3 regions of the Xenorhabdus sp. PB62.4 genome follow, and region 3 is predicted to be linked to each of the others. Evidence: predicted binding sites of a transcription regulator. Region 3 holds the regulator's gene; each other region holds the start of a gene.

What was found. Region 3 encodes PhoB, which activates phosphate uptake and scavenging genes when phosphate is short. Its sites were predicted from a motif close to CTGTCATAAAACTGNCNNAT; they were not measured.
Region 1: a site for PhoB is predicted at 2,142-2,161, ahead of phoA (alkaline phosphatase). Genes of this name have one in related genera too.
Region 2: a site for PhoB is predicted at 2,065-2,084, ahead of pstS (phosphate ABC transporter substrate-binding protein PstS). Genes of this name have one in related genera too.

Annotation. Positions count from the first base shown of each region.
Region 1 covers NZ_NKHR01000001.1:174,189-185,208, forward strand. The annotation lists gene Xenpb_RS00740 (FAD-binding oxidoreductase) at 1-119, shown strand, start outside; gene Xenpb_RS00745 (cupin domain-containing protein) at 185-565, shown strand; gene Xenpb_RS00750 (aldehyde dehydrogenase family protein) at 581-2,074, shown strand; gene phoA (alkaline phosphatase) at 2,313-3,749, shown strand; tRNA gene Xenpb_RS00760 (tRNA-Leu) at 3,875-3,961, opposite strand; tRNA gene Xenpb_RS00765 (tRNA-Leu) at 4,008-4,094, opposite strand; gene rsmC (16S rRNA (guanine(1207)-N(2))-methyltransferase RsmC) at 4,282-5,295, opposite strand; gene Xenpb_RS00775 (DNA polymerase III subunit psi) at 5,438-5,848, shown strand; gene rimI (ribosomal protein S18-alanine N-acetyltransferase) at 5,817-6,272, shown strand; gene Xenpb_RS00785 (TIGR00645 family protein) at 6,473-6,967, shown strand; gene Xenpb_RS00790 (tellurium resistance protein TerW) at 7,026-7,511, opposite strand; gene Xenpb_RS00795 (HpcH/HpaI aldolase/citrate lyase family protein) at 7,651-8,589, opposite strand; gene Xenpb_RS00800 (cysteine protease StiP family protein) at 8,589-9,668, opposite strand; gene Xenpb_RS00805 (hypothetical protein) at 9,665-10,453, opposite strand; gene Xenpb_RS00810 (phosphoribosyltransferase domain-containing protein) at 10,446-11,020, opposite strand, start outside.
Region 2 covers NZ_NKHR01000009.1:39,474-50,493, forward strand. The annotation lists gene pstC (phosphate ABC transporter permease PstC) at 1-838, opposite strand, end outside; gene pstS (phosphate ABC transporter substrate-binding protein PstS) at 927-1,967, opposite strand; gene Xenpb_RS09875 (ATP-binding protein) at 2,109-3,152, opposite strand; gene ompR (two-component system response regulator OmpR) at 3,149-3,868, opposite strand; gene greB (transcription elongation factor GreB) at 4,043-4,525, opposite strand; gene Xenpb_RS09890 (Tex family protein) at 4,777-7,128, shown strand; gene Xenpb_RS09895 (pyridoxamine 5'-phosphate oxidase family protein) at 7,539-8,063, shown strand; gene feoA (ferrous iron transporter A) at 8,392-8,619, shown strand; gene feoB (Fe(2+) transporter permease subunit FeoB) at 8,752-11,020, shown strand, end outside.
Region 3 covers NZ_NKHR01000001.1:299,387-310,406, reverse strand. The annotation lists gene Xenpb_RS01290 (peroxiredoxin C) at 99-701, shown strand; gene ggt (gamma-glutamyltransferase) at 956-2,719, shown strand; gene brnQ (branched-chain amino acid transport system II carrier protein) at 2,822-4,162, opposite strand; gene phoR (phosphate regulon sensor histidine kinase PhoR) at 4,544-5,854, opposite strand; gene phoB (phosphate regulon transcriptional regulator PhoB) at 5,939-6,628, opposite strand; gene sbcD (exonuclease subunit SbcD) at 6,906-8,144, shown strand; gene Xenpb_RS01260 (AAA family ATPase) at 8,141-11,020, shown strand, end outside.

The DNA of each region.
Region 1 (11,020 bases), 130 kb from region 3:
CACTATTGAGCTCTATTCCACATCTTGATGTTATTGGGAAAGACAGCTTTAGGAATGTATTGCTCTCTGGCGGCAAAATTTGGCACCAAACTTCGGGTTATTGGAAAGGACGTTGTTAGTCGGATTTCTGTTTAGCATTTTTCCCACGATTTTTTTGAACGGTAACTGTTAAAAGGTAAAAGTCATGATCAAGCCATTATTATTAGATAAAGCCCTTCCTGAATTAATGCCCATTGGCAGTGTCACTAATCTTGGTTCTGTTGTGGTAGAGGGAGATCCGCAGGTGAGTGCAGCCATGATCTATGGAGCACCATCGGATAATCTGACTTGCGGTATTTTTGCCTGTACCAAAGGCAAATTTAAAATGGTCTACCCCTTTGATGAAATGGCAACAGTGCATGAAGGCTCAATAAAACTGACGGATGCCAAAACTGGGGTTACGGTTGAATATCATGAAGGTGACTCGTGGTTTGCGGCAAAAGGGACTGAAGTACTGTGGGAAATCACCAGCGAACGTTTCGTCAAACATTACATGGCCTGCATAAACGGACAAGTGTCTGGCTAGACTGAGGAAGAGATGATGAGTGAAATTAATTTGCTGGAGTCTGTTACCGCTTTTCTGCGACGTTCTCACGGTCATTATATTCATGGAGTCTCTATTCTTGGTCAGGAAAATGAAACTTTCTCTGTCGTTAACCCTGCGACGGGTGAAACGATAGCTATAGTCAATCAAGGAGGAGAAACCGAAGTTAATCAGGCAATGCAGGCGGCATCAACCGCCTTTCACGGTGTATGGGCAGAAACTTCACCTATGGAACGAGGGAATTGCCTGAATCGGCTGGCTGATTTATTGCTGAAAAATAGTGAAGAACTGGCACAACTGGAAAGCTTATGTTCAGGCAAACCCATCCAGTTATCCCGCATGCTGGATGTGGGGGCATCTGCCGATTATTTACGCTATTTTGCCGGATGGTCGAGCAAAATCAGCGGAGAAACACTGGATGTTTCATTGCCCTCATTGAAAGGAGAGAAATATACTGCGTTTACCCGCCGTGAACCGATAGGCGTAGTGGTTGGTCTTATTCCGTGGAATTTCTCCATCATGATTGCTATCTGGAAATTAGGGGCCGCGCTGACCAGTGGTTGTACCGTTGTGCTGAAACCCAGTGAATATACCCCCTTGACCATGCTGCGTGTCGCTGAACTGGCGAAAGAAGCCGGAATTCCTGATGGTGTGATTAACATCGTCAATGGGTCTGGGGCGGGTGTTGGGACGCACCTGCTCACCCATCCTCTGTGTGCCAAGGTCACTTTTACGGGTTCAGTACCTACAGGAAAGCTCATTGGCAAATCTGTCATGGAACATGGGCTGTTCCGTGCAACGCTGGAGTTAGGCGGTAAAAATGCTGCTGCTTTCCTGTCGGATATGCCTGTTGAGAAGATTGTTGACGGGGTTTTGGAAGCTGGTTATATGAATCAGGGGCAAATCTGTGCGGCTGCGGAACGTTTTTATATTCCTTCTGTTCATATGGATGCGGTTTTGAAATTACTTTCTGAGCGCTTGTCTGCGATGAAAATTGGCTCTCCCCTTGATGAAACGACGGAAATGGGGCCTTTGGCAAATAAAGAGCATTATGAAAAAATTCTGTCTTTGTTTGAGAAAGCGCGTCAGGAGGGGAGTGAAATCGTATATGGCGGCCATGCGCTGGAAAGGGCGGGATTTTTTGTCGCTCCTACAATCATTAGAGCCAATAGTGCTGAAGACACGCTAATGAAAGAGGAGACATTCGGGCCAATTGGTACTTTCCTCAGCTATAACGATGAGGAAGAGCTGATTGCCATGATGAATGCGACGCCGTTTGGCTTATCTGCCAGTTTATGGACTAACGATTTAAGCAAAGCGATGCGTATGACATCTCGCGTTGAAGCGGGAATACTATGGATCAACATGCACACGTTCCTCGATCCTGCTGTTCCATTTGGTGGCGTGAAATCCTCTGGGATGGGGCGTGAATTTGGCAGTGCATTCATTGAACACTATACGGAATTGAAGTCGGTCATCATGCGCTATTAATTTATATTGATAGGGCGCCATCCGGCCTTTGGCTGCTGTGGCGCTTTTTATCTTTCAGCAAACCCTCCTGTCATCAGAATGTCGTCATAGGTTCAAATAGCTGTCATATAACATATCTATTATCCGGGCAACTCAACATGATGATTTTTCATCTTTTACCCAATGGATTTTAAGGTAAGCCAGCAAGGCTACACTTGAAAGACGGCGGGTATATTTATCTGACTGCAAGGAAAAACCTATGTCGCGTAATTATGAAAAAAAGCTGCTTGCTGCTGCCATTACTGTATTGATGTCAGGAGCTGCTATGCCTGCATGGGCAGCTAGCAATTCAAATCACATTATGGCGCAACAGCGCGCAGCGCAAGGTAATATGACTGCATTTGGTGGTGCCCGCCGTTTGACTCAAGATCAAACTGAGGCACTTAAGGCGGCCCTGAGTAACAACAAAGCGAAGAATGTGATTTTGTTTATCGGCGATGGCATGGGGGACTCTGAGATTACCATTGCGCGTAATTATGCAGAAGGCGCTGGTGGATTCTTTAAAGGGATCGACGCTTTGCCATTTACCGGACAATATACTCACTACTCGCTGGATAAGAAAACACAAAAACCCAACTATGTAACAGATTCAGCGGCGTCTGCTACCGCCTGGACAACAGGAGTGAAAACCTATAACGGGGCATTAGGCATTGATGTTTTTGGTAACGCTCACTTATCCCTTTTGGAATTAGCCAAAAAGAACGGTAAAGCAACGGGAAATGTGACGACGTCTGAAATTCAGGATGCAACTCCAGCGGCCCTGTATGCACATATCACAAACCGTAAATGCTATGGCCCAGAAGAAACATCAAAAAAATGTCCCACTGATGCGTTAGAAAATGGCGGTAAAGGCTCCATCACTGAGCAATTACTGGCAGCACGCGCTGATGTAACTTTGGGGGGCGGGGCGAAATCATTTACCCAACAATCAGTATCCGGCATCAATAAAGGAAAAACATTACAACAACAGGCATTGAGTCAGGGATATCAATGGGTAACCGATGCTCAGTCGTTAGCTGCCGTCAAAGAAGCCAATCAACAAAAGCCCTTGTTAGGTTTGTTCCATGACGGAAATATGGATGTCGCTTGGGCAGGACCAAAGGCGGTTTATCACGGTAATATCAATGAAAAGCCTGTGAAGTGCGACGTAAATTCTAAATTAGATTCTAACGCCCCGACTTTGCAACAAATGACAGAAAAAGCGATTGATTTACTGAAAGAAAATAAAAATGGCTTTTTCCTGCAAGTCGAAAGCGCTTCGATTGATAAACAGGATCATAATGCCAATCCTTGTGCGCAAATTGGTGAAACTGTCGCTTTAGATAAGGCGGTACAAGTGGGGCTTAAATTTGCGAAAGAACAGGGTGATACGTTAGTGATTGTGACTGCTGATCATGCGCATTCCAGCCAGATCATTGAGCCTGGTGCAAAATCGCCGGGTTTGACGCGTTCATTGATTACTAAAGACGGGGCTGTCATGACAGTAAACTACGGGAATTCGGAAGGAGATAGCCAGGAACATACAGGGGCACAGTTACGGGTTGCTGCTTATGGCCCACATGCTGCCAATGTTGTTGGACTAACCGATCAGACGGATCTCTATTTTACCTTACGTGATGCGATGGACTTGAAATAATTGTTATTACCGTTATGTTGGGATATTTTTGAAACAACTTATTGTTTGATAAGAGATTTGAACAATAAGGGCAGGGGCATAAAACAGAAAAGCAAAGAAAGATAAAGAGAAGGAAAATGGAACAGTGGTGCGAAGGGGGGGACTTGAACCCCCACGTCCGTAAGGACACTAACACCTGAAGCTAGCGCGTCTACCAATTCCGCCACCCTCGCAGGTACTGCCATTTATCCCATTTGTTTAACCGATAGTCATCTGATTTGGTGCGAAGGGGGGGACTTGAACCCCCACGTCCGTAAGAACACTAACACCTGAAGCTAGCGCGTCTACCAATTCCGCCACCCTCGCATATTCAGACACTATTACTTAAACGAATAGCATGGAGGCGCATTCTAGAGATTTTATGGCTGGCGTCAATCATTATTTAGTGGAAAAAAGAGTGATTGGTGTAAAAAACAGCATATTGATGTTTTGGTGAAATTGCCTGCTCGTTAAGCTGGAGCAGGCAAAACGGGGAGCGAGTTTAAAGCTTAAGCTACTTCTTTGTTGCTTGATACACTTTGAATTTGCCTGTTTGTGCAAGAACTTCATGTTTGCCAAAGGCACTATCTAACAGCGCAGGATAAGGTAAGAAAGCGTTTGCAACGATCCGCAACTTACCTCCCGGTTTCAGATAGTTTGGTGCCATACGGATCATATCGTCAGCCGCTGCCAAATTAGTTTTCAAGCCATCATGGAATGGTGGATTAGAAATGATCCAGTCGAATTTTTCTTCAATGGCAGAATATACATTGCTGGTGACGACATTGCCTTCCAACTTATTGGCTTTCAGCGTTGCTTTACTGGATGTGATTGCGGCAGCATTGACATCACTTAATGTCAACGCCAAATCAGGGTTTTTCTTACCCAGTACGGTTGCCAGTACGCCTGAGCCACAGGCCATATCCAACAGACTACCGGAGATGGGAGCATCAAAAGTCGAAAGCAGCAGACGACTGCCTACATCCAGATCATCCTGGCTAAACACGCCGGGCAGTGTATTAACAATGACATCGCCCACTTGATAGCTGTTCCACCAGTTATTTTGATCAAACTGAACCTGATTTTTCAATTGACCATAAAACAGACTGCAACGGCGGGCAGTATCAATTTTATGGAAAGGAGCTATACCTTCCATCAACTTATCAACGCTACGCACGCCACTGCGGTTTTCCCCCACAATGAAAATATCAGTGTTGGGAGACAGAACGGAAAACAGATTACGTAGCTGAAAACGTGCTTCATGCTTGCTTTTTGGCCAGTAATAAATCAGCGTATCACACTCTTTGATAAATGTGCTGTCTGCCACAAGGCCAAAGTAAGCATTGTCACCGAGTTGACGAATCAGGGATTGCCAATGATGATACTGATTAGTATGCACCCGTACACTTGCAGCTTCGATTTCCGTTGCAAGATTGTCCTGAAGATCACCGGCAAAAAGCAGATGATGGGAGCGGAATTGCTCATGATGGCGCAGGATAACTTCGCTGGCCGGGGTTAATGCTGACATCTATGAATAGCTCCTTATAAATCTTTTATCCAAGTATAAATATCAGTGGGCAGTATTGGAATGCCGTGTTAGTTGGCGCAGAGATAAGCCCTCTGATAATATATTACCCGTTATTTTTTTATGGCAGATGGAATAAAACACGATGACGAAGCGTGACAGATTACTCTCCCAGTTGGGGATCACTCAATGGGTTTTGCGTAGCCCGATGGCCTTGCAAGGTGAATTATCTGTCCTCATCCCTGATTCAACCCGTCTATTGATCATTACCCATGATCATATTGACTTAAGTCATTCATTATTTGCTGATATTTTTACAGCCATGGGGATTGATGCCTCATCGGTATATTGCATCACGACAAAAGATGTTGAGCTACTTTCGGAATCAATCCACTGCCCATACTGGCTGTTGGGGGTTGATATTACCCTATCAATACAAGGGATTTCTTTGAGAAGCCCGGCATTAAATGACTTATCTCTTGATGGGAATGCAAAACGCTCTCTTTGGCAACAAATTTACCATTATGAAGAATATTTCTCTATTAACTCCCGTTGATCTTTCCACAGCATTTCAAATAGAACAGGCCAGCCACGCATTTCCTTGGAGTGAAAAAACGTTTTACTCCAATCAGGGAGAGCGTTATCTCAACTATAAAATAACGTTGAATGACCAGATTATCGGTTTTGCGATAACGCAATATGTGATGGATGAAGCCACGCTATTTAATATCGCCATTGATCCTGAATATCAATCAAGGGGATATGGCAGGGCATTGTTGAACCATCTCATCGATAGATTGCCTGAAAAACAGATAAATACCCTATGGCTTGAGGTACGGCGTTCCAATCAATCCGCTATCCGGTTATATGAAGATCTGGGTTTCAATGAGGTTTCCATCCGTAAGAATTATTACCCGACTGCGACGGGAAAGGAAGATGCCATTATTATGGCGTTGCCATTGTTTGGTGGATTCTCATAAAGGTGGTATTCGTTCGTAGCAGGGCACTGGCTCTATGATTAGTTATGCACCCAGTAAGCGCTTTTGCATCGCCATCAATATCTTTATGAACCGCGATAAAAGCTTATCTATGCCTGGATGAAGGTCTGACTGATAACTATTTCATAGCTTTCACACTCTTGATCTATACTATCGCCCCTTTTGTAACATATAAAAACACCATGGAACGCTTTCTCGAAAACACTATGTATGCCTCGCGCTGGCTGCTTGCACCGGTCTATTTCGGTTTATCATTAGCGCTATTTGCTCTTGCGATTAAATTCTTTCTGGAAATCACGCACATCCTGCCGAATATATTTTCGCTTGCAGAGTCAGACCTGATCCTGACACTGCTTTCTCTGATTGATATGGCCTTAGTGGGTGGGTTATTGGTGATGGTGATGTTTTCAGGTTATGAAAATTTTGTCTCAAGCCTGGATATTCACGAAAGTAAAGAGAAGCTGAGCTGGTTAGGGAAAATGGACGCAACCTCACTCAAAAATAAAGTTGCAGCCTCAATTGTCGCTATTTCCTCCATTCACCTGCTGCGTATCTTTATGGATGCCAAAAATGTACCGGACAATAAACTAATGTGGTATGTCATTATCCACCTTACCTTCGTTTTGTCCGCCTTTGTGATGGGATATCTTGATAAACTCACACGCCACAACCACTAAGCAACCCATCGAGCCAATCATCCTCCCCCTGATGCCAGTTGAATTCAACCGGCTGGCATTACGGGACTCGTCGTTTTGGTAATTCGCTGTGCAGGGTTTCTTTCATGAGCGTCTCAATGCACCTGTCTACAACCATTTCAACCACTTCACTTCTGGTCGTTTCAAGCCGATTAGCCAGACCATCAATTTTTCTGATAACGGACATTCTCAAAGAGAGAGAAATAGGCTTTTTCTTCTCTTTATCAAGGAAAACATGACTGGTGGACTCTTCGGCTTTCAGGCTGAGATGCTGAGCAAGCAGCTCTTCGATCCTTTTCACGTCTTTCTTGGTCAACGCTCCACTATCAACTAATTGATAAGTATTCCCCATTTTGCTAAAACGAATATCAGCACAGTAAAGATCCCTCAATTCCCGCAATGCACGTGTTAGTGTCGGCTCAGAACAACTGAGCTCGCTAATGATCCTAACCTTACTAACCGGTTTGCCATGTGAAAGTAATAAAGTTAACTTGAAATTTCTAAATTGTTTGGGACTGAGCAGCATCTTTTTAATTACCAAGTCAGGGATAACAAAACCCCCTACTGTTAACCACGGGAATAAATTTCAGCATAGCTTCTATCACAGGTAAATCAATAATAAAACAGATTAAAAACCTTAATCCTCTTTTCTCTGGTTTCAGTCTTTATGCTGTCTCAGGCCCGATACCGTAATATTCAGCCCGCTCAAGAATATTGACCGCCCACCGTTGATGAGTAGCAGGTTCACACATCACCCCCTGAGATTTAAAGACAGCTTGGTTTGAGGTGAGAATATTCAATGCGTCAGCATAATCGTGGGAACTGACTCTCATCGCCCGCTGAATACATTCAATCTGTTTTGGATGTATGGCTGTTTTTCCCACTAAACCGTGGGCAATATCCAATGCCAACTCTTTCTCAAGGAGTTCCAAATCATCAATGTGCTCACAAACCGGGGCTGTCAGAGCAAACTTCCGCGCCGCAAAAACGGCAACCAGCATTTTAATGACATATCCCATTGGCCCGTCATACAGTGTGAAATCACGGGAACGTCGTAAGGACATCACATTCATCAGATCGTTGCCACCAATACGCAGGGCAATGATGCGTTCTTTGCAAGGATGATTTTTAAGCGTGTCAGCAAGCTGATTCATTTTCTGGATATCAAAGACTTCTTCAGTCTCCAGTGTCGGCATAATGCAAAGATGCGTTGAACGAATAATATCCCACCAATCGGGCAACGAAGCATGGGTAAATTTGGGCAAGACCAGCCCATCAATGATATTGAGGTTAATGCTGGCGATCAGGTGCTTCGCCATTGTCTTGTTACGCGGACGGATAAAAATCAGAGGGCGATGTTGTTTCTTGTCGGAAAAAAAGGCACCGGAAGAAGCCATATCAGATCCTGCCAATGTTTGCAGAACATGGCTGAGGTTCTCAATAGCCGCAGGGATATCCTGCTCACTGACTGCATCTTCCAGACAAATTACCAGAGAGCGCAACCCAGTGATTTTATTTTGTAACACAATTTCTGCAATATTCTGACGAGTGGCAGGCATATACAGCGTCGCGCCAAGTTGGTATGGAGAAGGGATCAATTTCATTACGCAACCTTTTTAATAATAGTAACGGCGCGATACTGACCTATCAGATCACCAACTTCCGTAATAACAACATCTTTCTGGCGTGCCAGATGAACCAATAACGCAACATCAGGATCATTCCGGGAACGTACAAGTACATGTTCTGGTACGCGCCGCAATACTGCGCGGGTTGCTTCAGCAATGCCGGGTTTGATGCGATTGATGCTGTCAATCTGGTATTTTTCAGCAAGGTCAACAATCACCGCTTTGCTCAATTGCAATAAAGGCGTTTTTTCCTGCGGAAGCCAAACAGCCTCTGGTATCGCATCTAAATCCAATTGATCACAGTAATCAGCCACAGTGTCCACCAGCAAGCGACTGCAATCAAACTCTGTCAGGTGATCACACTGCACACAGCCGTGCACTCCCCCTTCACGCCAAATAGAACGTGATATCAGCCCCGATACCGGTGCTCCCATAATGCCGAAAGGTATCAACCAATCATCGTCACTTGCCGCCAACCACGAACAACCACAGGGATCAGCCAGTACCACCAAGCGAGGCATTCCCGAATAACCAACCCGCCCTGCCAATGATCGCGTCAGTTCTGCGGTAATCGCTCCTTTGCCAGTCCAACCATCGACAAACACCAAACCATCCGTGCCATGTTGTTGTTCAATATACGATAGTGCCGTGCTGTCAATGCCACGATCCCGAATGATACTGATACCATAATGATAAGAACGCTTACCCATTTTCCTGAGTGCCTGATGCAGCATTACCCCCAAAGGGACACCAGCCCTGACCAGGCTGACCAACACAATCGGCGTATCCCCAAAGCGCGATACCAGTGCCTTAGCAAGCATCACCACTTCTGTTGCCAGCCGAACGGCACCCTGTTCGAGTGCTTTATCAAACAGCTCAAGGTGATAAGGGGTTGGCTCCGGTTCCTGACTCAACATATCCGAATAATGGCGCGCACCAGATTGAATCAACTGTTCCTTAACATCGACAGGTGTCATCTCCATTTGGATTGGTTTTAGCAAAAATTGAACATCATCAGAGGCATAACTTCCAGAAAAAGGAGGAAAGTTATTCATTTATTTACAGCTCCAAATAAAGCAGTCATTAATGTATCGGCAAATTGGCTTTGCCGGGGCATACCAAACCAATCGCACATGTGCATGAAACGGTAGTCGCTCAGACTATCTCCTAAGCCAATGACCGGAAAAACCCCTCTCTCAGCACGAAGTCTTTGCAAAAGGTGACGAGTTGCCAGTCCCTTGTCAACACACTTTGGCAGCAAAGTAAGATTGTTATTGTTTTGGTGTATATAAAAGTGTTGGTGGAAATAAAAATGGTTTTCTTTAACCAGGGTTTCAGCCAGCAGATTAAGCTGATTTAACCTGCCATGATCCCGATGTTTAATGATCAGGAAAACAGGTACATCACCATATTCATAATCAAGGCGTGCCCACGCATCCATACCATAAGACGCAATCAGGTGATGACTCAAACGCTCCAACGCCTGCAATTTCTCCCGATATGACATTAACTCCCGCAACATATGTGATTGCCAATGCTCATCAACGACACCTTCTGGGGTGAGAAGCACTGCCCCATGAGAGGCAATGCACCAGGAATTAAAAGGGATCTGTACGCGGCTGAGCTGTTCTGTATTTCTGGCTGTGACGGGAATACATTCTGCATGAGCCAACAGCCAATCAACCAGCATGGATTGTTCTTCCGTCATATAGCTGTGAGGAGAACTTTTTCGATCCAAAGCCCCCACGCGAAAAGTTGAGCTAGCCGACGCACTCTTTATCTTCCGGCGTGACTGAAATAGCGTGTCATCAAGATCGGTCAGCAAGACAGGTTTAATCATAACCAACAATCTCTACAACCGGAGCAATATGGGCAAGCTGTGCCATCAGCGCCTGATCAACCGACGTTCTCGGCGTTTCGAGGCAGAGCAAGATACGATCAAACTTCTGATGAGCGACATTGTAAAGAAAATTCGGGATACCAAGCCCGTAATTATCAGTGAAAGCCATCACAGACTGAATAGCATGACCGCAGGAAATAGGAGAGCGGGTTGTTGAGCCAAACTTGACTGATGCTCCTTCTTGCTCAAGTCGTTCAGCCAGCAGGAACGGCTGCCAGACAAATTCGCTGGAACCCAATACCAACACTTTCTCACCTGCCCTGACATGAATATCGGCACCAATCTCACATTGGCTTTCATCTGATCCCAGACGTCCCCAATTCTGGCGACCGATAATGCCGATTTCTCCCCGGGCGGTAACATTGACTTGAGGCATAACCGGAACCGGAGCGGCTATATCTGCATCCCATTGCCAATGCCCTTCAATCAGGGACACCGTAGAAACCGGTAATGGACTGCGTTGTACAACTGCTTTCCCACTCCAGTCTGTCAACGTTACCGTGACAA
Region 2 (11,020 bases), on a different contig from region 3:
CAAATTCATTTGCCAATGCAGAAGTAATGCTGTTTCCGGGCATGTAGAGAGACAAGCTGTCGAGCTGGTAGGTGTTACCGATGATAAAGGTGACGGCCATCGTTTCCCCCAACGCCCGGCCAAGCCCCAACATAACGCCGCCAATCACCCCGTTCTTGGTATAAGGCAAGACGATATGCCAAATGACTTCCCATGTGGTACAGCCTATCCCGTAGGCTGACTCTTTCATCATCACGGGCGTCTGCTCAAATACATCACGCATGACAGACGCGATATAGGGGATAATCATGATGGCAAGAATGATGCCCGCGGCCAGAATGCCAATACCAAAGGCAGGGCCGGAAAACAGTTCGCCCACGATGGGAATGCTTGATAACACATCACCAACGGGTTGCTGAAAATAGGTAGCAAACAGCGGAGCAAAGACAAACAGCCCCCACATGCCGTAAACAATACTGGGGATCGCTGCCAACAGTTCAATCGCCACGCCCAATGGACGCTTCAACCAATTTGGCGCCAGTTCTGTCAGAAACAGGGCAATACCAAAGCTCACCGGAACTGCAATAATCAGGGCAATTAATGACGTCATCAATGTGCCATAAATCGGCACCAGTGCACCAAACACCCCGGCGGGTGCATCCCAATCTTTACTCCACAAAAAAGCAAAACCAAATGTTTGTATACTTGGCCAGGAAGCAATGATCAGCGAAAGGATAATGCCGCCGAGCAGAAGTAAGGTCAGCACCGCCGCTAATCTGACCAGCGCACTGAAAATAATGTCGCCATTTTTACTCGGTGCTTTCAATATCGTTTTATATGCCGTTTTACGTTCGGCCATACGCTTCATTCTCATCTAGGCTCATTTTGGGTTATTTCTCCCCCGAAAGGGGGGAGGTTTAACAAAGTCTGTCAATAAAACAAGTTCATCAATAAAGCGGTTTGCCACTGCTGTCTTTAATGTTGCTCTTCCATGCTGCACGTACCTGACTGACGACTTCTTTCGGCAGAACGGCGTAATCCAGATCTTTCGCCTGTTTTTTGCCTTCGTTATAAGCCCAATCGAAGAATTTCAGTACTTCAGCGCCATTCGAGGCGCTTGCCTGCTGTTTGTGGATGAGAATGAAAGTGGTGGAGGTAATTGGCCACGCATTATCGCCTTTCTGGTGTGTCAAATCCTGAGCAAAGCTGCTGCTCCAATCCACACCTTTTGCTGCCGCACTGAAATTTTCTGCCGTAGGTGCCAATACTGCGCCATCTGCTGAAATCAGTTTGGTGTAAGCGAGGTTATTCTGCTTAGCATAAGCGTATTCAACGTAACCAATCGAACCGGGCAGGCGTTGCACAAAGGCCGCAATGCCGTCATTGCCTTTGCCACCCAAACCGGTTGGCCATTTGACGGTCGAACCTGCCCCGACTTTTTCTTTCCAGTCGTTATTCACTTTAGACAGGTAGCTGGTGAAAACGTAGGAAGTGCCTGAACCATCCGCACGCCGCACCACGGCAATGTTTTGATCCGGCAGTTTGAGGCCGGGGTTCAATTTTGCAATAGCGGGATCATTCCATTTCTTGATATTCCCCAGATAGATGTCGCCGAGGGTTCTGCCATCCAGAATCAACTGACCCGGTTTGATACCGGAAATGTTTACCGCCAGCACAATGCCGCCAATCACGGTCGGAAACTGGAACAAACCATCAGCCGCCAATTTTTCATCAGAAAGCGGCGCATCAGAAGCACCAAAATCAACGGTATTAGCGATAACCTGCTTCACTCCTCCCGAGGAGCCGATGCCTTGGTAATTGATTTTACTGCCAGTTTCTTTTTGATAAGAATCCGCCCACTTGGTATATACCGGTGCGGGAAATGTCGCACCTGCCCCCGTCAAGCTGGTGGCAGCAAATGAAGACAGGGATGTCATGGCAAATACGGCGGCCATGATGCTTGCCACGGTGGTACGCATTGGTTTCATATTCCCTCCTGCTGGGATACGCATCATTAATTAAAAACAAGTGTCAGACATCTTCGACAATCTGGTTTTTAGGTTAAGAAATGGATCAGGAAGGAAAATAGGTGAATTCAATGACAGTAAAATGTATGAATTATGACATTTTTATGACAGGCCGTTTTCAAGGGGTAACTGTTTTTCATTCAAAGGAATATAGGCGCGAATAGATAGCCCCTGCTTTTCACTTTCTCCCACTTCGATATACCCTTCGTGGATATTAATGATGCGGCGGATAATTGCCAGCCCCAGTCCTACGCCACCATTATTGTGAGTATTGCGTATCCGCTCTCCCTGAATGAATGGCTGGAACAAGCTGGCGGCCTCTTCTTTTGTCATCCCCTTGCCGTTATCCTCCACCTGAAACCAACCAAATCTTTCTGTTGCCCCACTACTGATTCGAATCCATCCATTTCCATAACGTTGAGCATTAGTCAACATATTGACCAACACCCGCTTAATGGAAAGCGGATTGGCTGAAATAAAAACCGGGCGGGAAGATAAGTTATTTTCAATTTCTGCCGCACAGCGCTGTTCTGTTTCAATGGCAGTTTCAAGCTCAATGACCGATTCAAGCAGCCCGTTCAATTCACAGCGTGTCATCGGCACATCTTGTCCTGACCGCTGATAGTCAATGAATTGATCAATAATGGCGTTGCATTCCTCAATGTCCCGATGAATGGATTCCGTGAGAAAATTATCTTTTCCTTCCAGCATTTCCATCGCCAACCGAATGCGGGTTAGTGGAGTACGCAAATCATGGCTCACTCCGGCTATCAATACTGCCCGGACACTTTCTTGTGATTTCAGCCCCACGGATATCTGGTTAAAGGCGCTAATCAGCGAGCGTATGGCGGATGCTCCCCTCTCCGGTAGTGGTGCTACCCTTCTCCCTTTCCCCATATCCATCGCTGCTTTTTGTATTGTTTTGAGGGATTGCTTCTGGATGTAAAGATAGCGCCAGAACACCGCAAATACTGACAATGCCGACGTAAAAATCCCGATAAAGAGATAAGGGAACACCACGTTGAATGACAGTGCTTCCAGCTTTGCCAACCACTGGGCGACCAGATAACTGATCAACAGGCAGCCCAGTGACAAAGATAAGATATGGGGAAACAAGGCGAGAGCCGAAAGCCAACGCTTTTTCATACTTTGCTTCCATCAGGAACAAAAACGTAGCCCAATCCCCAAACCGTCTGGATATAGCGAGGATGCGCGGGATCGTCTTCAATCAGGCGACGCAGACGGGAAACCTGAACATCAATGGAGCGCTCCATCGCACCATATTCCCGTCCCCGTGCCAGGCTCATCAATTTATCCCGTGATAACGGCTCACGAGGATGGGAAACCAGAACTTTCAGTACTGAAAATTCCCCACTGGTCAAAGACAGCAATTCATCTTGATGGAACATTTCGCGCGTTCCGAGATCAAGTTTAAATTTCCCAAACTTGATGACCGCATCATCTGATGCCGGTGCTCCCGGCAATTCATTAGCCTGACGACGTAAAACAGCCCGCATGCGTGCCAATAGCTCACGTGGGTTAAAAGGCTTGGCAAGGTAATCATCCGCGCCGATTTCAAGGCCAACAATGCGATCAACTTCTTCCCCTTTGGCAGATATCATGATGATCGGAATCGGATTATGCTGGCTTCGCAATCTTCGACAAACAGATAATCCATCTTCGCCCGGCAACATCAAATCCAGGACAATCAACTGAATGGATTCTCTGGTCAATAAACGATCCATCTGCTCTGCATTTGCTACGCTACGAACTTGAAATCCCTGCTCAGATAAATAACGCTCCAATAATGCCCTCAAGCGCATATCATCATCAACAACAAGGATCTTATAACTCTCTTGCATGTTTCAGCTCCCAAGATGCTCCATGCCCGCGATATCCATCACTCTCACAGAAAACCCATAATTCAATAGAGACTAACCGCATGTATTTTAAGGCCATTAACGGCATTGGCAATAATTGCTTATGGTTAGGTTTTCTCTCCTTGTTTTCCTTTTAGGTCACATAACCGCCATGATTTATGCTAAAGGCTGATAGCTGATTTCCAGTATCCAATACGTCACGATGCCATTGGGCGTCATCACCGTAACCTCATCATCAGTTTGCTTGCCAAGCAACGCCCTTGCCACGGGAGAGTCAATGGAAATCCACTTTCTGGCCGGCTCAAATTCATCCGGCCCCACCAGCCGAAAAATATGTTCTTCTTCATTTTCATTTTCGACTTTCACCCATGCCCCAAAAAAGACTCTTCCCTCTTGCCGCGGATCAGGATCAACAATTTTCAGGACATCCAGCCGCTTGGACAAGAATCGTACCCGACGGTCAATTTCTCTTAATCTTTTCTTACCATAAATGTATTCTGCGTTCTCTGAACGATCCCCTAACGCAGCGGCATCTGAAACAGCCTGAGTGACTTTAGGTCGTTCAACTTTCCAGAGATATTTCAGTTCCTGATCAAGCGCATGCCAACCTTCCCGGGTAATGTAGTGACTCTTGGCCATGAAAAAACTCACTTGAGAAAAGATGATTAATGGCGGTGTACTATATCTCAACCCGGAAGATATTCGATGAATTCTGTCGCAACATGACCGAAATATCGCGCTAAACTGGAAATTATCGCGCTCAGCACGTATAAATGGAGCCAGTTTGAACCATGCCGATATTGTTTCAGATGAAATTTGATCCTATCCGGCTCTGCCTGATGATATCCGACGATATCTACAGGCGCTAAGAAAGTTGAAGAAAACAGACCATGAATGAATCTTTAAGTCGAATCATTGCCGGTGAGCTACAGGCTCAACCACAGCAAGTCCAAGCCGCCATTACTCTGCTTGATGAAGGGAATACGGTTCCTTTCATTGCCCGTTACCGTAAAGAGGCCACCGGTGGTCTGGATGACACGCAGCTCCGCCAGCTCGAAAACCGCCTCGGTTATCTACGCGAACTATCCAACCGCCGTCAGACTATTCTGAAATCTATTGAGGAACAGGGAAAGTTAACCGTTGAGCTGGAAAACGCGATTAATGCGACATTGAGCAAAACCGAACTGGAAGACCTGTACCTGCCATATAAACCTAAACGCCGTACCCGTGGGCAGATTGCCATTGAAGCCGGATTGGAACCTCTGGCCGACCTGCTATGGCAGGATCCGCAGCAAGAGCCTGAACTGGCGGCAGCGGCTTATGTCGATGCTGACAAAGGTGTCGCTGATACCAAAGCGGCACTGGATGGCGCTCGTTATATCTTGATGGAGCGTTTCGCCGAAGATGCGGCTCTGCTAGCAAAAGTCCGCGATTATCTGTGGAAAAATGCCCACTTAGTCTCCAAAGTTGTCGAAGGCAAAGAGGAAGAAGGCGCTAAATTCAGTGATTATTTCGATCATCACGAAGCCATCTCTGCTGTTCCTTCCCACCGCGCCCTTGCTATGTTCCGTGGACGCAATGAGGGTATCCTGCAACTCTCTTTGAATGCCGATCCTCAATTTGAGGAAGCGCCAAAAGAGAGCTACTGCGAGCAAATTATTACCGATCACCTTAATCTGCGCCTGAATAATACATCGGCTGATAGCTGGCGCAAGGCAGTGGTGAGCTGGACATGGCGCATCAAAGTGTTGCTGCATCTGGAAACCGAACTGATGGGCACACTGCGCGAGAAAGCCGAAGACGAAGCCATCAACGTATTCGCCCGTAACCTGCATGATCTGCTGATGGCCGCACCAGCGGGTATGCGGGCAACGATGGGCCTGGATCCGGGCTTGCGCACAGGGGTGAAAGTCGCCGTTGTTGATGCAACAGGCAAGCTTATCGCCACCGATACCATTTACCCACACACAGGTCAGGAAAACAAAGCGGCTGCGACCGTTGCAGCACTGTGTACCAAGCATCAAGTCGAGCTGGTCGCCATTGGCAACGGTACGGCTTCCCGTGAAACAGAGCGTTTCTTTGCCAACGTGCAAAAACAGTATCCTGACGTTACTGCACAGAAAGTCGTGGTCAGCGAAGCGGGGGCATCCGTCTATTCCGCCTCTGAACTGGCCGCACTGGAATTCCCTGAACTGGATGTTTCCCTGCGTGGTGCGGTTTCCATCGCCCGTCGCCTGCAAGATCCACTGGCAGAGCTGGTAAAAATCGAGCCGAAATCCATCGGTGTTGGTCAATATCAGCATGACGTCAGCCAAATCCAGCTTGCCAAAAAACTGGATAATGTGGTTGAGGACTGTGTAAACGGTGTCGGTGTTGACCTGAATACGGCATCCGTCGCCTTGCTGACACGCGTTGCCGGCCTGAGCCGTAATGTTGCCCAGAATATCGTTAACTGGCGTGATGAGAACGGCCGCTTCAACAACCGTGACGAACTGCTGAAAGTTCACCGCCTGGGGCCAAAAGCCTTCCTGCAATGTGCGGGCTTCCTGCGCATCAATCAGGGTGATAACCCGCTGGATACATCAACTGTTCACCCAGAAGCTTATCCGGTCGTTGAGAAGATTCTGACAACAACCGCGCAAACCCTGCCTGAATTGATGGGCAATCCTGCTTCTCTGCGTAACCTGAGTGCCCAGGATTTCACGACAGAAAAATTCGGTCTCCCAACCGTCACTGATATTCTGAAAGAGCTGGAAAAACCGGGCCGGGATCCGCGCCCTGAGTTCAAAACAGCGACTTTTGCTGACGGGGTTGAAACGATGAATGATCTGCGTACCGGCATGATTTTGGAAGGTACGGTCACCAACGTCACTAATTTCGGTGCTTTCGTTGACATCGGTGTCCATCAGGATGGCTTGGTGCACATCTCCTCTCTGTCCGATCGCTTTGTAGAAGATCCCCATACCGTGGTGAAAACCGGCGATATCGTCAAAGTAAAAGTGATGGATGTTGATCTCAACCGCAAACGTATTGCACTGACCATGCGTCTTGATGAACAACCAGGTGAAACACAAATACGCCGCGGTGCTCAAGGTGGTAACCGTCAGGATAGCAATGACCAAGGTCGCAATAACCGCAACGGCAATGGCAGAAACCGCCATATTTCGCGTTCAGGTTCTGCACCTTTAGCCAACAGCGCCATGAGTGATGCGTTGGCGGCAGCCTTTAATAAAAAACGTTAATTAGCACAAACGTTAATTAACGAAGAAACGTTAGCTTACGTAAATAATTTCCTGAACTGGTGCCATTGTGCCAGTTCAGGATCTTTCAAAAAATAATTGGCAGCCTCTGAAAGACGAGAGGTTTTACGGCGCACCGGATAAAAAGACCTTTACTGGTTATACGTAAAAAAGCTATTATTTTCATAATAATGATTCTATTTATTGCTGATGTAATAAATTTGAATAAGTGACTACACCTGCATATTTTAACGAATACTCCGTATAATTCATTTCGCAATAAATCTCATCATAATGGGAACTTATTGAATAATATAAAAATATAAATCTTCCATAATATCCTAATGTCCTTATATCCAATGGGTTTCGGTTTTTAGGTATAAATAACGAATACACACTGTTGAGGAAAAACCATGAATAAATATGTCCAAAGCAGTTTTAAGCTACTCAGCAATATACGTTTCTTCGGACTTTCCACTCACGATCCGGATGCAGATTCTGTCTGGTCATCGACGATGTTCTATATTCCGAAATACAATCCACTGACACTGATCTGGTACTCAAAGCGAGATACCCGACATTCGCGGGAATTACATATCAATCCCCGTGTCAGCGGTACAATCTACAGTAGCCGGGTCACGCCTGATTCATCGCTGGATCTGGCGGGCGCTCAATTCGTTGGCTACGCCCGCCAAGTCCCCGATGATCAACTACAGGAAACCTATGACTACTTTTTCTTAAAAACTTATCCTGATGCAAATGTCAGAAAGAAAAAGGCTCGCCCTATCAGTGATTATCAAGGCCATGCCATACGCCGTTTCTATGAATTGGAAATTCAGGCATGGTGGGTATACGACTCGGATGCCTGGAGCCAGCATCAAGATGATGAGCGCGTTCAGGTTCCATTGAGTGAATTGCGTTACCCGCCAAAAGGTTAATAAAAGCCAATCAATCATTCATCAAATTAATAATAAAATAGCAATCAACCAGCCCCGTTTATTAACGGGGCTTATTAATAAAGAAATTTTTTCCGAATATTAAATATTCCTGATAATTATTTATTTTCAATAAAATCACCATTAATTTGATTAATATCAATTTGTTTCCACACTATTCAGGATAAATAACCCATATTGCAGTTGCATATTATTATCATTAACAATTAGAATTCAGAGAAATTACCGTACTTTTTCCTTGTGAAATTCCCTTCATTGAGGATAATAATTCTTATAATCACTTATTTTTTCAGTCAAAATGGAGAGTTATATGGTTCTTATTCCAGAACGCAAGTATAAAATTCTGGGATTTTCTCCAGAGATCAGCCCTGCTTACCGACAAAAATTACTGTCACTCGGCATGTTACCGGGCTCAACATTTCAGGTTATTCGCTTTGCTCCATTAGGCGATCCCATACAAATCGAAACACGCAGGGTCAACCTTACCCTTCGTAAACAAGACTTAGCATTTCTCATGTTGAATGAAGATCTGAACTAACAAGGCGCTGAGTTAATTTAGTTCAGAATAACGATCATCCACACACTTTGATAACCGCAGTACTAAAGTATAACTAGAGTACTAAATATATAGCTAAAGTACGAAAGTCACTTCGTGATTGACAAAAGTATGATGAAACAATTAACCATTGGCCTGATTGGTAATCCCAATGCTGGCAAAACGACACTTTTTAACCAGCTTACTGGTTCCCACCAACGCGTGGGAAACTGGGCGGGTGTTACGGTAGAACGCAAAACCGGCCACTTTACCACCGATAACCATCAGGTCGATCTTGTCGACCTTCCCGGCACTTATTCCCTCACCACCATTTCTGAGCAAACATCCATCGATGAGCAGATTGCCTGTCACTATATCCTTAGTGGTGAAGCGGATATGTTGATCAATGTTGTTGATGCGTCGAATCTGGAGCGTAATCTTTATCTCTCACTGCAATTGATTGAACTGGGCATTCCCTGCATCATTGCGCTGAACATGCTGGATATCGCTCAAAACCAGCGTATCAATATTGATGTTGCGGCACTGGAACAGCGCCTAGGCTGTCCGGTTATCCCGCTGGTTTCAACCCGTGCCACAGGGATCGATGTACTGAAAAAAACCATCGATGATCACCCGCAAAATGCTAAACCTGTGCAGATTGAATATCCTGATTCACTATTACAGGAAGTCTCCCATCTTTCACGCCAAGTCACGGGGACATTCAGCCCACAGCAGCGTCGCTGGCTGACTTTACAGGTACTGGAAGGGGATATTTACAGCCGTGGGATTTCCGGCCTGACCCAGATACAGCTAGCTGAAAGTCAGGCTCGCCTGCAACAGCAACAGATTGAAGAACCCGATCTGATCATTGCGGGCGCACGCTATCAGACGATTAGTGAGATATGTCTGGCGGTCATTGATACCCGATCAGCCGTACCAAATAAACTGACCCAAGTACTGGATACCGTTATCCTGAACCGCTGGTTAGGTCTGCCTATTTTCCTGTTTGTCATGTACCTGATGTTTGTGCTGGCTATCAATATTGGCGGCGCCTTGCAACCCATCTTCGAAGGGGCTTCTGCCGCCATTTTCATTGATGGAATGCAATGGCTTGGTCATACTCTCCATTTCCCGCATTGGCTGACGGTTTTCCTTGCCCAAGGTATTGGTGGCGGTATCAACACGGTACTGCCGTTGGTTCCCCAGATTGGCATGATGTACCTGTTCCTCTCCTTCCTTGAAGATTCAGGCTATATGGCGCGAGCCGCGTTTGTTATGGACAGGCTGATGCAGGCTATGGGATTGCCGGGTAAATCCTTTGTGCCCCTGATTGTTGGCTTTGGTTGTAATGTGCCTGCCGTGATGGGTTCAAGAACCCTGGATGCCCCTCGTGAACGTTTGATTACCATCATGATGGCACCGTTTATGTCCTGCGGGGCAAGATTGGCGATCTTTGCTGTCTTTGCAGCCGCTTTCTTCGGCAAAAACGGAGCAAGCATCGTTTTCTCCCTGTATATATTGGGGATTGTCATCGCCATCCTGACAGGGCTGCTGCTCAAATACACCCTGATGCGTGGTGAAGCATCACCATTTGTGATGGAACTGCCGGTCTATCACGTTCCACATACTAAAACCCTGCTGCTCCAGACATGGCAGCGACTGAAAGGTTTTGTGATACGAGCAGGTAAAGTCATTGTCGCGGCAAGTATGTTCATTGGCGCTCTGAACAGCTTCTCTTTCTCAGGTAAAGCCGTGGATAACATTAACCAATCAGCTCTGGCTTCTGTCAGTAAAGTGATCACGCCAGTATTACAGCCCATCGGTGTGCATTCTGATAACTGGCAGGCCACTGTCGGGCTTATCACTGGGGCAATGGCCAAAGAGGTTGTTGTTGGAACGCTGAACACCCTGTACACCGCAGAAAACATCACTCAGGCACCATTCGACCCGAATGAATTCAATTTGCCGGATCAATTGAAAGACGCTGTTGCAGAAACCTGGGACAGCCTGAAAGAAACCTTTACCTTAAGCGCACTTTCCAACCCGATAGAAGCCAGCAAAGGCGATGGGGATATGGATCGCGGTTCTATGGGAACAATGAGCGCCAAATTTGGCTCTGCTATTTCTGCTTACAGTTACCTGATTTTTGTACTGTTATACGTACCCTGTGTTTCCGTCATGGGAGCCATTGCACGTGAAACCAGCCGTGGCTGGATGACTTTCTCCATCCTGTGGGGATTGAACGTCGCTTATTCACTTGCAGCATTGTTTTATCAAACCACAACGTTTTCTGCCCACCCAGAAAGTAGCCTGATAACAATTCTGGCCGTGATCCTGTTTAACGTTCTGGTTTTTATTGGATTACGCCGTGCGCGCAGCAAAGTGACCGTCACGTTCAATAACA
Region 3 (11,020 bases):
TTACAGTAATTGGTATTTTATTCTTTATTGCTATACCCTAATTCCTTATGCTGTAACCCGTTTTTACATAACATCTTTTAAAATCACAGGAGTCAATTATGGTTTTAGTAACCCGCCAAGCCCCTGACTTTACAGCTGCTGCCGTTCTCGGTAACGGTGAAATTGTTGGTAACTTCAATCTGAAAAAACACCTGAATGGCCGTCCTGCCGTTATTTTCTTCTGGCCAATGGATTTCACTTTTGTTTGCCCTTCTGAGTTGATCGCTTTTGATCACCGTTATGAAGAATTCCAGAAACGCAGTGTTGAAGTTATCGGCGTTTCCTTCGACTCTGAGTTCGTTCACAACGCATGGCGTAAAACCCCAATCAGCGAAGGTGGTATCGGCGAAGTCAAATATCCAATGGTTGCTGACATCAAACGTGACATCATGAAAGCTTACGGCATTGAGCACCCAGAAGCTGGCGTTGCCCTGCGTGGTTCTTTCCTGATTGACAAAAATGGCGTTGTCCGTCATCAAGTTGTTAACGATCTGCCACTGGGCCGTAACATCGATGAGATGGTACGTATGGTTGACGCTCTGCAATTCCACGAAGAACATGGCGAAGTTTGTCCTGCACAATGGGCAAAAGGTCAAGAAGGTATGGGCGCTTCACCTGAAGGCGTAGCCAAATACCTGACCAAAAATGCTGACAAACTGTAATATTCCGCAGCGTTTAGTCATTTAATAACATAAAGTTATTACCCCTTCCAAACCAGCCGCTTGTCGGCTGGTTTTTTCTCGCAAAACAGATCTTCCTGAAGCCCGCTGTCTTATCGGCTTGCATTAAATTACGCACAAAAAATCGCCCTTTCCAAAATCCTGAGCTTTAGATAAGGTAATCTACATACTGCTAACAAAAACATCACAAACAATTGAGTCTCCCCACAGTAGACTCACGCTTAGGAGAACAACACATGTTAAAAGCATGGAAAATACCATTGATAGCTGTATCCCTCTTCGTCTTTTCCCCAATTTATGCAGCCACTGAACCTGCCGTTGAAGCTAAACAAGGCATGGTTGTCAGCTCACAACGCCTTGCTTCACAAGCGGGTATCGATATTCTCAAAATGGGTGGGAACGCTATTGACGCCGCAGTTGCTGTTGGCTATGCCCAGGCTGTCGTCAATCCTTGCTGCGGCAACATTGGTGGGGGTGGATTTATGACTATCCATCTCGCCAATGGCAAAAATACCTTCATTAACTTCCGTGAAACCGCACCCGCCGCAGCCAGTGCTAATATGTATCTGGATAAAGACGGCAATGTTATCAAAAATGCCAGCCTGTATGGTTATAAATCAGTTGCTGTACCGGGCACAGTCATGGGATTTGAAGAAGCCTTGAAAAAATATGGCACATTGACCCGTGAACAAGTGATGGCTCCAGCCATCAAACTCGCTCGTGAAGGCTATATCCTGACCCGAGGCGATACCGATATTCTGGACACAACTGTTAAGCGTTTTGCTCAAGATCCAGAAGCAACCCGTATTTTCCTGCGTAAAGATGGTACGCCATTCGAACCCGGAGACAGACTCATTCAAACTGATTTAGCTAATACACTGGAAGTGATTGCCAAAAAAGGACCGGATGCTTTTTATCACGGTAAAATCCCTCAACTTGTCGAAGAAGCATCAAAAAAATCGGGGGGAATTATCACCGCAGCCGATTTTGCTAACTTTCATACCACCGAAACAACCCCTGTCACCTGTAGCTATCGCGGCTACAAATTCATCTCTTCTCCACCTCCCAGCTCTGGTGGCGTCACGTTATGCGAAATATTGAATATTGTGGAAGGTTATGATCTTAAATCCATGGGATTTAATTCCGCTGCTTATATCCACACATTGACAGAAGCCATGCGCCACGCCTATATGGATAGAAACACCTATCTGGGCGATCCGGCATTTGTCAAAAACCCTCTTGATAGGCTGTTAAGTAAAAGCTACGCAGAATCTATCCGAAAAGAGATTCAACCTGACAAAGCGACTCCATCAGTCAATGTCCAACCTGGCATTGGTCCCCATGAAAAACCAGAAACCACGCATTATTCCGTCGTGGATAAAAACGGAAATGCAGTATCAACCACTTACACAATTAATGGACGCTTTGGTGCTGTCGTGATTGCACCAGGAACCGGCTTTTTCCTGAACGATGAAATGGACGATTTCACAACCAAAGTGGGTGAAAAAAACCTGTACGGGCTAGTGCAAGGCGCAACTAACTCCATTGCCCCGGGTAAGCGCCCACTATCATCAATGAGCCCAACTCTCGTGACCAAAGATGATAAAATCTTTCTGGTGTTAGGTTCTCCGGGAGGTTCCCGCATTATCTCCATCACGCTACAGAGCGCCCTAAATATCATCGACTTCAATATGCCACCACAAGAAGCAGTCAATAGCCCACGTATACACCATCAATGGCTCCCCGATGAAATCTATTACGAGCAACGTGGCCTGTCGAAAGATACCCTGAAGTTACTGGAAAAAATGGGTTACAAAATGGTGGAGCAAACACCATGGGGAGCGACAGAATTAATCATGATTGGATTGCCGGGCGCGGCAGGGGTGACTTCTGTAAATTCTTCCGGCAATGATTCAGCGGTATCAGGCATTGTCCGTGAAGGCTACATCTATGGTTCCAATGATGTACGGCGACCTGCTGGTGCTGCTATTGGTTACTGATTCAGTCTGAGTAAATAAGGGTGGGCATACTAAAACAGCCCACCCTTATTATTAATATCACCAATTCAGTCATGAAGTTAGTGAATAACCACTCATTTTTTCTTACTGTTCTTCATGCTGAGCTTCATACTTTGGGAGTTTTACTCCTCCTGCGATACGGTCATAAACAGCACACACAACGATAGCCAGCAAAGCAGGCAGTAACCATGCCAGACCCTGATCTGCCAATGGCAAATGCTTCGCCCATTCAGGCAATAAGTGAGACAGATATTCAGAAGATTTTACTGCATCCAAAATTCCAAACAGCAGGCTGATAGCCATTGCTGGAGCCAGAATACGCGAGAAGTTATTCCACCAGTTCATTGTAAAGCTCAGTAATACCAGAACGATACATGGCGGGTAAATTGCCGTCAGCACTGGAATAGAGAACTTAATCAAGTGGCTCAGGCCCAGATTAGACACCAGCATAGAGAACGTGCCCAGAATCAGCACGAGCGCACGATAAGATAACGGTAAATAACGGCTGAAAAACTCAGAACAAGCACAAGTCAGACCTATAGCGGTAACCATACAGGCCACGAAAATCAGTACCGCCAGGAAGAAACTGCCGTAGTTACCAAAAACATTTTGGACATAAGCATGCAGGATCACAGCGCCATTTTCAGCATTCGGTACCAATGTGCCACTGTTTTCCCCAAGCTTGAACAAAGAGAGATACACAAGTGCCAGGCCAAGACCCGCAATCAGGCCAGCCCACATGGTATAGCGAGTCAGCAAAGAAGAAGCCTCAACCCCGCGGGAACGAGCAGCATTAACAATAACAATGCCGAACACCATCGCGGCTAATGTATCCATCGTCAGGTAGCCATTTATAAAGCCATTTGAGAACGGAATTTCTTTATAGGTTTCAACGGCGGAAATAGAGTCACCAGCAGGCCACAGCACAGCAGCGATACCCAGAATTGCCAGCGCCAGAATTTTGATTGGAGCCAGTATGTGCCCGATACTATCCAGCAGTTTACCCGGATACAGTGAAATCAGGATCACCAATGCAAAATAAACAACACTGTAGATGAACAAAGGAAGTTCACCAGTTCCGGTAATTGGCGCGATACCCACTTCAAAAGAAACTGTTGCGGTTCTGGGCGTTGCGAATAGAGGGCCTACAGCCAAATAGCAAACAGTTGCCAGAACCAAACCCGCAGTTTTTCCGATAGGTGAACTAAGTGCTTCAATGCCACCACCTACTTTTGCCAAAGCAATTACGGTAATAACGGGCAAGCCAACAGCGGTTAGCAAAAAGCCAGCGGCTGCGATCCAAACATGTTCTCCAGCCTGCAAGCCAACCATAGGCGGAAAAATGATATTTCCCGCACCAACGAACAAGGCAAAAGTCATAAAACCCAATGCCCAAATATCCTTAGATGATAAACGGTATGCCATAATGATTATTAATGTATTGTTGCCAAAAGAATTGTATGTACGATATTAAGTATCGCAATCACTTGAATTTTCACTGGCGAGACTGAATTCTGTTTTAACAATCAGTGAGTAACATAATATTCACTGATAAACGTGAAATACAGAATGATAGTAGTAATTACAGCTAGAATCGCCAACAACTGCCCACAAGTAAAACTTTTATAGCGTCAAAAGGCAAGCATCAAACCAAAAACCAGAACAATATTCTAAACTAAATTTTAAAATCAGTGATTATTGTTATCTATCATTGAATACACACTATATGATTTGTACTTTTTTCACTCATATTGGTTAATAAATAATTTTTCCCGTATTGTTACCATTAAATCCTATTAAACTTAGCTATTTTTTATTCAAACTCTTTTTAGTTGAAACAATAAGTCGAGATGCTAATAGAAAGCTAAAAATAGATCCCTTTCCTAATACACTGGAAATATCGAGGTGGGTATTGTAATGATGTAGTGCGTGTTTCACTATCGCCAGCCCTAGCCCGCTACCTCCAGTTTGTCGGGAACGGGCACGGTCAACACGATAAAAACGTTCGGTAAGACGTGGCAAATGTTCTGCGCTAATTCCTCCCCCATTATCTTCCACTTTAAACAGCGCCCCCTGAGCCTCCCTTTGCCAACTCACCTCAATTCGCGTTCCCTCAGGAGTATGTCTAATGGCGTTATAGACCAGATTAGACATCGCACTGCGCAATTGTTCTTCATTACCAAAAACTTTCAGTTTTTCATCAACATTAAATATGATGTCATACTGGTTATTACCCAAAGCGAGGGTTTCCTGCTGCAATAAACTCAACATAGCGGGAACATCAACCACTTTATTCATATCCACTTGCGGGCCGATTTCAATTTTAGAGAGATGCAATAGTTGCGTAACCAGACTATCCATTCTCCGTATCTGTTCCTGCATCGTTCTGACCGCTTTCTGGTTTACCTGACTACCAAGTACCTGATCCTGCATCATTTCTAAATAACCTTGCAGTACAGTAAGCGGTGTCCTGAGTTCATGGCTGACATTGGCGAAAAAATCCCGTCGGGAATTTTCCAGTAACCTTTTTTGGGTAATATCACGCACCACCATCAATAACTGCCTTTCTGAATAGGGCATGACCCGGAATTCCATCATATTACCGTTGTTCAATTCGATAGTTAAAGGGCGGGAAAAGTCATTTGCTGTGATATAACGACTAAAATCGGGGTAGCGAAGTAAATTGAAAATATGCTGACCATTATCCTCTGGCCAACGGAACCCAAGTAAATGCTGTGCCAGACGATTACACCAGAAAATGTTGCCCTCTGTGGTCATCATCACAATGGCATCCGGTAGTGACTCAGCGCCACTGCGAAAACGTTTGATCAATAATACGAGTTCACGACGCCGTTTACGGTTACGCTGCTGCATCTGATAAATGCCGTAAAAGATAGGTTCCCATCCGCCGCGTCCCGCAGGAGGTAACATACTGCGATCTAACCATAACCAATGGGATAATTTCAGCAAATTATAGCCATGCCACACCAGTGCCAAAAATAGTGCGATAACCAATAACCAAGCCAAATGACCAACAAAAAGAGACAAAATGACAGCGGGCAAACAGAAAAGCACGAAGCCCAATACCAACTTTTTCCATGATAAACGCTCAAGCACGTTATTTTCTCCGGTACGAAAACGGTATTACCCGAAACCATTACCCAAACTTCTGCCAATCAACACCAACGGGACTCATAACCGTCAATAACGGGTAGAAAAACGATATCCTGTGCCACGAACGGTTTGTACCATTTTATCGTGTTTGCCGATTTCCAACGCCTTACGCAATCGCCGGATATGTACATCGACGGTGCGATCTTCCACATAAACATTCGTTCCCCACACATAATTAAGTAACTGTTCCCGGCTATAAACACGCTCTGGATGAGTCATAAAAAAGTGGAGAAGTTTGAATTCGGTTGGTCCCATCTCCAAATCCTGTCCCTGACTGGAAACTCGGTGAGATACCGGATCCAGTATCAATCCATTCATATCAATGACATCTTCTGCTTCCATGGGCGAGATACGCCGCAGAACTGCCTTGACACGGGCAATCAACTCCTTGGGTGAGAAAGGCTTAGTGATATAGTCATCAGCTCCGACATCAAGGCCACGCACCCGATCTTCTTCTTCTGAGCGAGCCGTTACCATAATGACTGGAATCGCCCTGGTATTATTATCCCGCTTAATTTGCTTGATAATCTGTACGCCTGAGCCGCCGGGAAGCATCCAATCCAATAACACTAAATCAGGATAAGGCTCTGACAGACGCCTTATTGCCGTATCATAATCTCCAGCTTCAACGGGCTGATAACCGTTTTGCTCAAGTACAAAACAAACCATTTCACGAATCGGTACTTCATCTTCAACTACCAAAATGCGTTTAGCCATGGTTAATCCTGTCAATATCATTGAAGTCAGCAACATTCACTTTAGGACATTATGAGTCAATTTTATGACAATTTTATGAAAACTATTATCTCTCAATCATCAAGCTGTAATCTGGCTCGCAGGGAATATATACCTCATCTGTCATATTTCATTCTTGATGCGAAGCTACTCGATAATTCAACAAAAGGGACTGAATGGCGCGGGACATCTTTCACATACCCATTATAATTAGCGCTTGTCACAGGTACGAGAAACTCACAGGCAACGGCGGGAAGACATGCGAATCATTCATACATCGGACTGGCATCTTGGACAATATTTCTTTACCAAAAACCGCGCAGCAGAACACAAGCACTTTTTGCAGTGGCTTATTGAAAAAATCATTCAATATCAGGTTGATGTATTGATTATTGCCGGAGATGTTTTTGATACAGGCTCCCCTCCCAGTTATGCACGCGAGCTTTACAACAAATTCATTGTGGCGCTACAGCCAACAGGCTGCCAACTTGTCATTCTTGGGGGAAACCATGATTCTGTCGCTACACTCAATGAGTCAAAAGCCCTGCTTTCTTACCTGAATACAACAGTGATTGCCAATGCCGAAACCAAAGAGCCAGAAAAACAAATAAAAGTGCTGAATAATAAAGATGGTAATGCAGGGGCGATTCTCTGCGCTATTCCTTATCTTCGCCCGCGGGACGTCATGATCAGCCAGGCGGGACAATCTGGCACCCAAAAACAGCAAGCATTACAAAATGCCATTACGGAACACTATCACCAGCTTTATCATCACGCCTGTGCGTTACGGGAACAACTCGGCCAACCATTACCAATTATTGCCACCGGGCACCTCACTACCGTCGGAGCTTCCACCACAGACTCCGTCCGCGATATTTACATTGGCACATTGGATGCGTTCCCTGCCCAAGAATTTCCACCTGCTGACTATATTGCACTGGGGCATATTCATCGTCCACAAGTTATCGGAAAATCTGAGCACATCCGCTACAGCGGTTCGCCTATTCCACTGAGTTTTGATGAAGTGGGCCAGGAAAAAAGCGTCTGCTTAGTTGACTTTAAGGCAGATAAGCTTGATAGCATCACGCTTTTACCCGTTCCAGACTATCAACCAATGCAGTTGATTCGTGGCAACTTGAAACAGATAGAGGAACAATTACAGATTTTCAGGGAGTATCAAGGTGAACGCCCGGTCTGGCTGGATATTGAAGTCGCGACTCAAGATTACCTGCCCGATATCCAGAAACGTATCCAAACCCTGAGTGAAGGTCTGCCCGTTGAGATAATTCTGCTGCGCCGCAGCAAAAATACCCGCCAATTGTCACTATCTGAACAAAATAAAGAAACCCTCACCGAATTGAGTGTCAATGAGATTTTCGAACGACGTTTGGCTCAGGAAGAATTAGAAGATATTGCTAAAAAGCAACGCCTGATTACCTTATTTAAGCAAACGCTGGATGATATTTCTCAGCAATCACATGAAGAGCCTCTCCTATGAAAATTCTTAGCTTACGGCTGAAAAATATCAATTCCCTGCAAGGTGAATGGAAGATTGACTTTACGGCAGAGCCTTTTGCCAGCAATGGATTATTTGCCATTACCGGTTCAACGGGTGCAGGTAAAACGTCTTTATTGGATGCCATTTGCCTCGCTTTATATCATGAAACCCCAAGGCTTAAGACGATTTCCAGTTCGCAAAACGAGCTAATGACCCGCCATACTGCTGAATGCCTCGCGGAAGTTGAATTCGAAGTCAAAGGTGTCGCTTATCGGGCATTTTGGAGCCAACGCCGCGCTCGTAACCAAGCAGATGGCAAACTCCAACAGCCAAAAGGAGAGCTGGCCCTCAAAAAAGACGGGAAAATTCTGGCTGATAAAATTCCAGAGAAAAAAGAAAAAATTGCCGAAATAACCGGGTTGGATTTTGGTCGTTTTACCAAATCCATGCTCTTATCACAGGGTGATTTTGCTGCATTCTTAAATGCGCAGGATAAAGATCGGGCAGACTTACTGGAAGAGCTAACAGGCACAGAAATTTACGGTATTCTGTCTCAGGAAATTTATCGACGCCATAAAGACGCACAGTCTGAGCTGGATATTCAAAATACCAAAGCCTCTTCTATTGAACTACTCACACCAGAGCAGCAACAAACATACCAAAATCAGCAACAACAACTTATTGCAGAAGAAACCGAATTCAGTCAGCAAATTAAGGCATTACAAAAAGCCGAACAGTGGCTTGTCAGAAAAGATGAACTACAGCAATCTCTGGCAAAGAATACATCACTTCTGCAACAAACTGAGCAAGCCATTCAAGAAGCACAACCTCAGTTACAACAACTGGCTACCAGCGAACCGGCTGAAAAAATCCGTCCATTATGGGATGCACAAAACCGGGCTTTTCATGAAAAACAGCGACTCACTGAACAACGCATAAAAATAGAAAATGAACGCCAACAGCAACTAACGCTACTGCAACCTGCTGAACAACAGCTTATACAGTTAGAGAAAAACCGGGAAGAGCACCAACAACATCAAAATCAGCAGGAAAAGCTCATCTCAGAACAAATTATGCCGCTCGATCATAAAATTGATATTCAATCAAAGGATCTGCTGACACTTGAGAAAGAAATAGCGGTACAAGATCGCGAATACTCTGATATTCAATCCCAATACCAAACTACTCAGAACCAGACAGAGGTACTGAATAAAGAGCAAAAAGAGCTGGAATCTTATTACGAACAACATCCCCATTACCGTAATTTAGACAGCAAACTGCCTGAATGGAAACAGCTAATTGCCCGCCAACAAGAGCGGCAAACGAAAATAAACCAACTCACACAAAACACGCAACAAATTGCCACAGAAATCACGCACACAACTGGGCGTTTGAATTCGCTGAATGCAGAATTAGCGGGACAAAAAGAACAGAGTCAGACATTACACAGTCATCTTTCTAGCGCTGAAAATCAGCTCATTGCTTTACAGAAAGCACATCCTTTAGCGCAGTTACAGAAATATTTATCGAATTATCAGAAACAACTGACATCACAGAATCAACTGGAGATCTTACTGCCTCAGATCCAGCAGCAACAAACTGCGATCACTACCGATCAAACTCAACTGGCACAATTTCAAGAATCGCTAAAACGCTTGCCGGATCAGATCACAACCTTCAATCAACAATTAGCAGAAAAACAGCAACACTATGACGATCTTGATAGTCGTATTCGCTTAGAACAACGGATCGTAAGTCTGGAAAAAGAGCGTTCACAATTAAAAGAAGGTGAATCCTGCCCGCTTTGTAGTTCAACTCACCACCCTTTAATCAATGAATACCAAAATATTGCCCTGCCACAATCAGAAGAGCGATTAAAAACCCTGCGCCAGCAGGTTGAACAATTACAAGAAAATCGCACGGCCCTACAACAAAGGCAACAAATTCAACAGCAACATAGCGAACAATTGCAGGATAACATTGCACAACTCAACGTCAAATTGGCCGAATTGGTAAAACAATGGCAACACCATTGCCAACAATTACAGGCAACAGATTTACCGATAGATACAGAGTCGGTTAATGATTTTATCAACCAGAGACAAGCTGCTTATTACCAACATCAAGCTCAGCAGGAAGCACTTTTACAAGCAGAAAAAAACCATCAGGCAGCCGAAAAAGCCCTCACAGCTAATCGTGAGCAATACCAACAGTGTGAAAAAAATATTGAGCTGGAAAAATTCAAACAAGATTCAGCCCAAAAACAATTAGACGAAAAAACGGCTGAAATTCGACAAATAGAAACAGACTACACGGCAGCAGAGCAACAATTAAAGACCGAATTACAATCGACACCTTTTACCTTACCTTCCCATCAAGAAACAGAGAGTTGGCTACAACAGCGTCAACAAGAATTAAAGAACTACCATGAATCTCGTGAAAGATGGCAACAACTACAGAAAGAACAAGCCGCCTCACAAAGCAAACTGAGTGAATTAGAAAAACAAAAAAATAAGCTAACCGCACATCTTCATGCTTTAAATCAGCAGCAACAACAACAAAAGCAGTTATTGGAACAAACGCGTCAGGAACGCCATCATTTATTTGGCGAACAATCTGTTGCTGACGTTCGTCAGGGCTTACAACAAAAAGCCTATGAACTGGAAGAGGCTTATAAACAGGCCACTACCCATCTGCAAGAATTGCAAAACAAAATGAATCAATTAACCGGTGCAGCCAGTGAAATTGAAAGAAGCTGTATCACCACCGAGGCAGCCTGTAAACTTGCTGCCAGCCACTTCCAGACCGGATTGGAGCAGCAAGGTTTTCCCGATCAAACCTCTTTTGAACGTGCCTTATTAGAACCGGAACAGCGG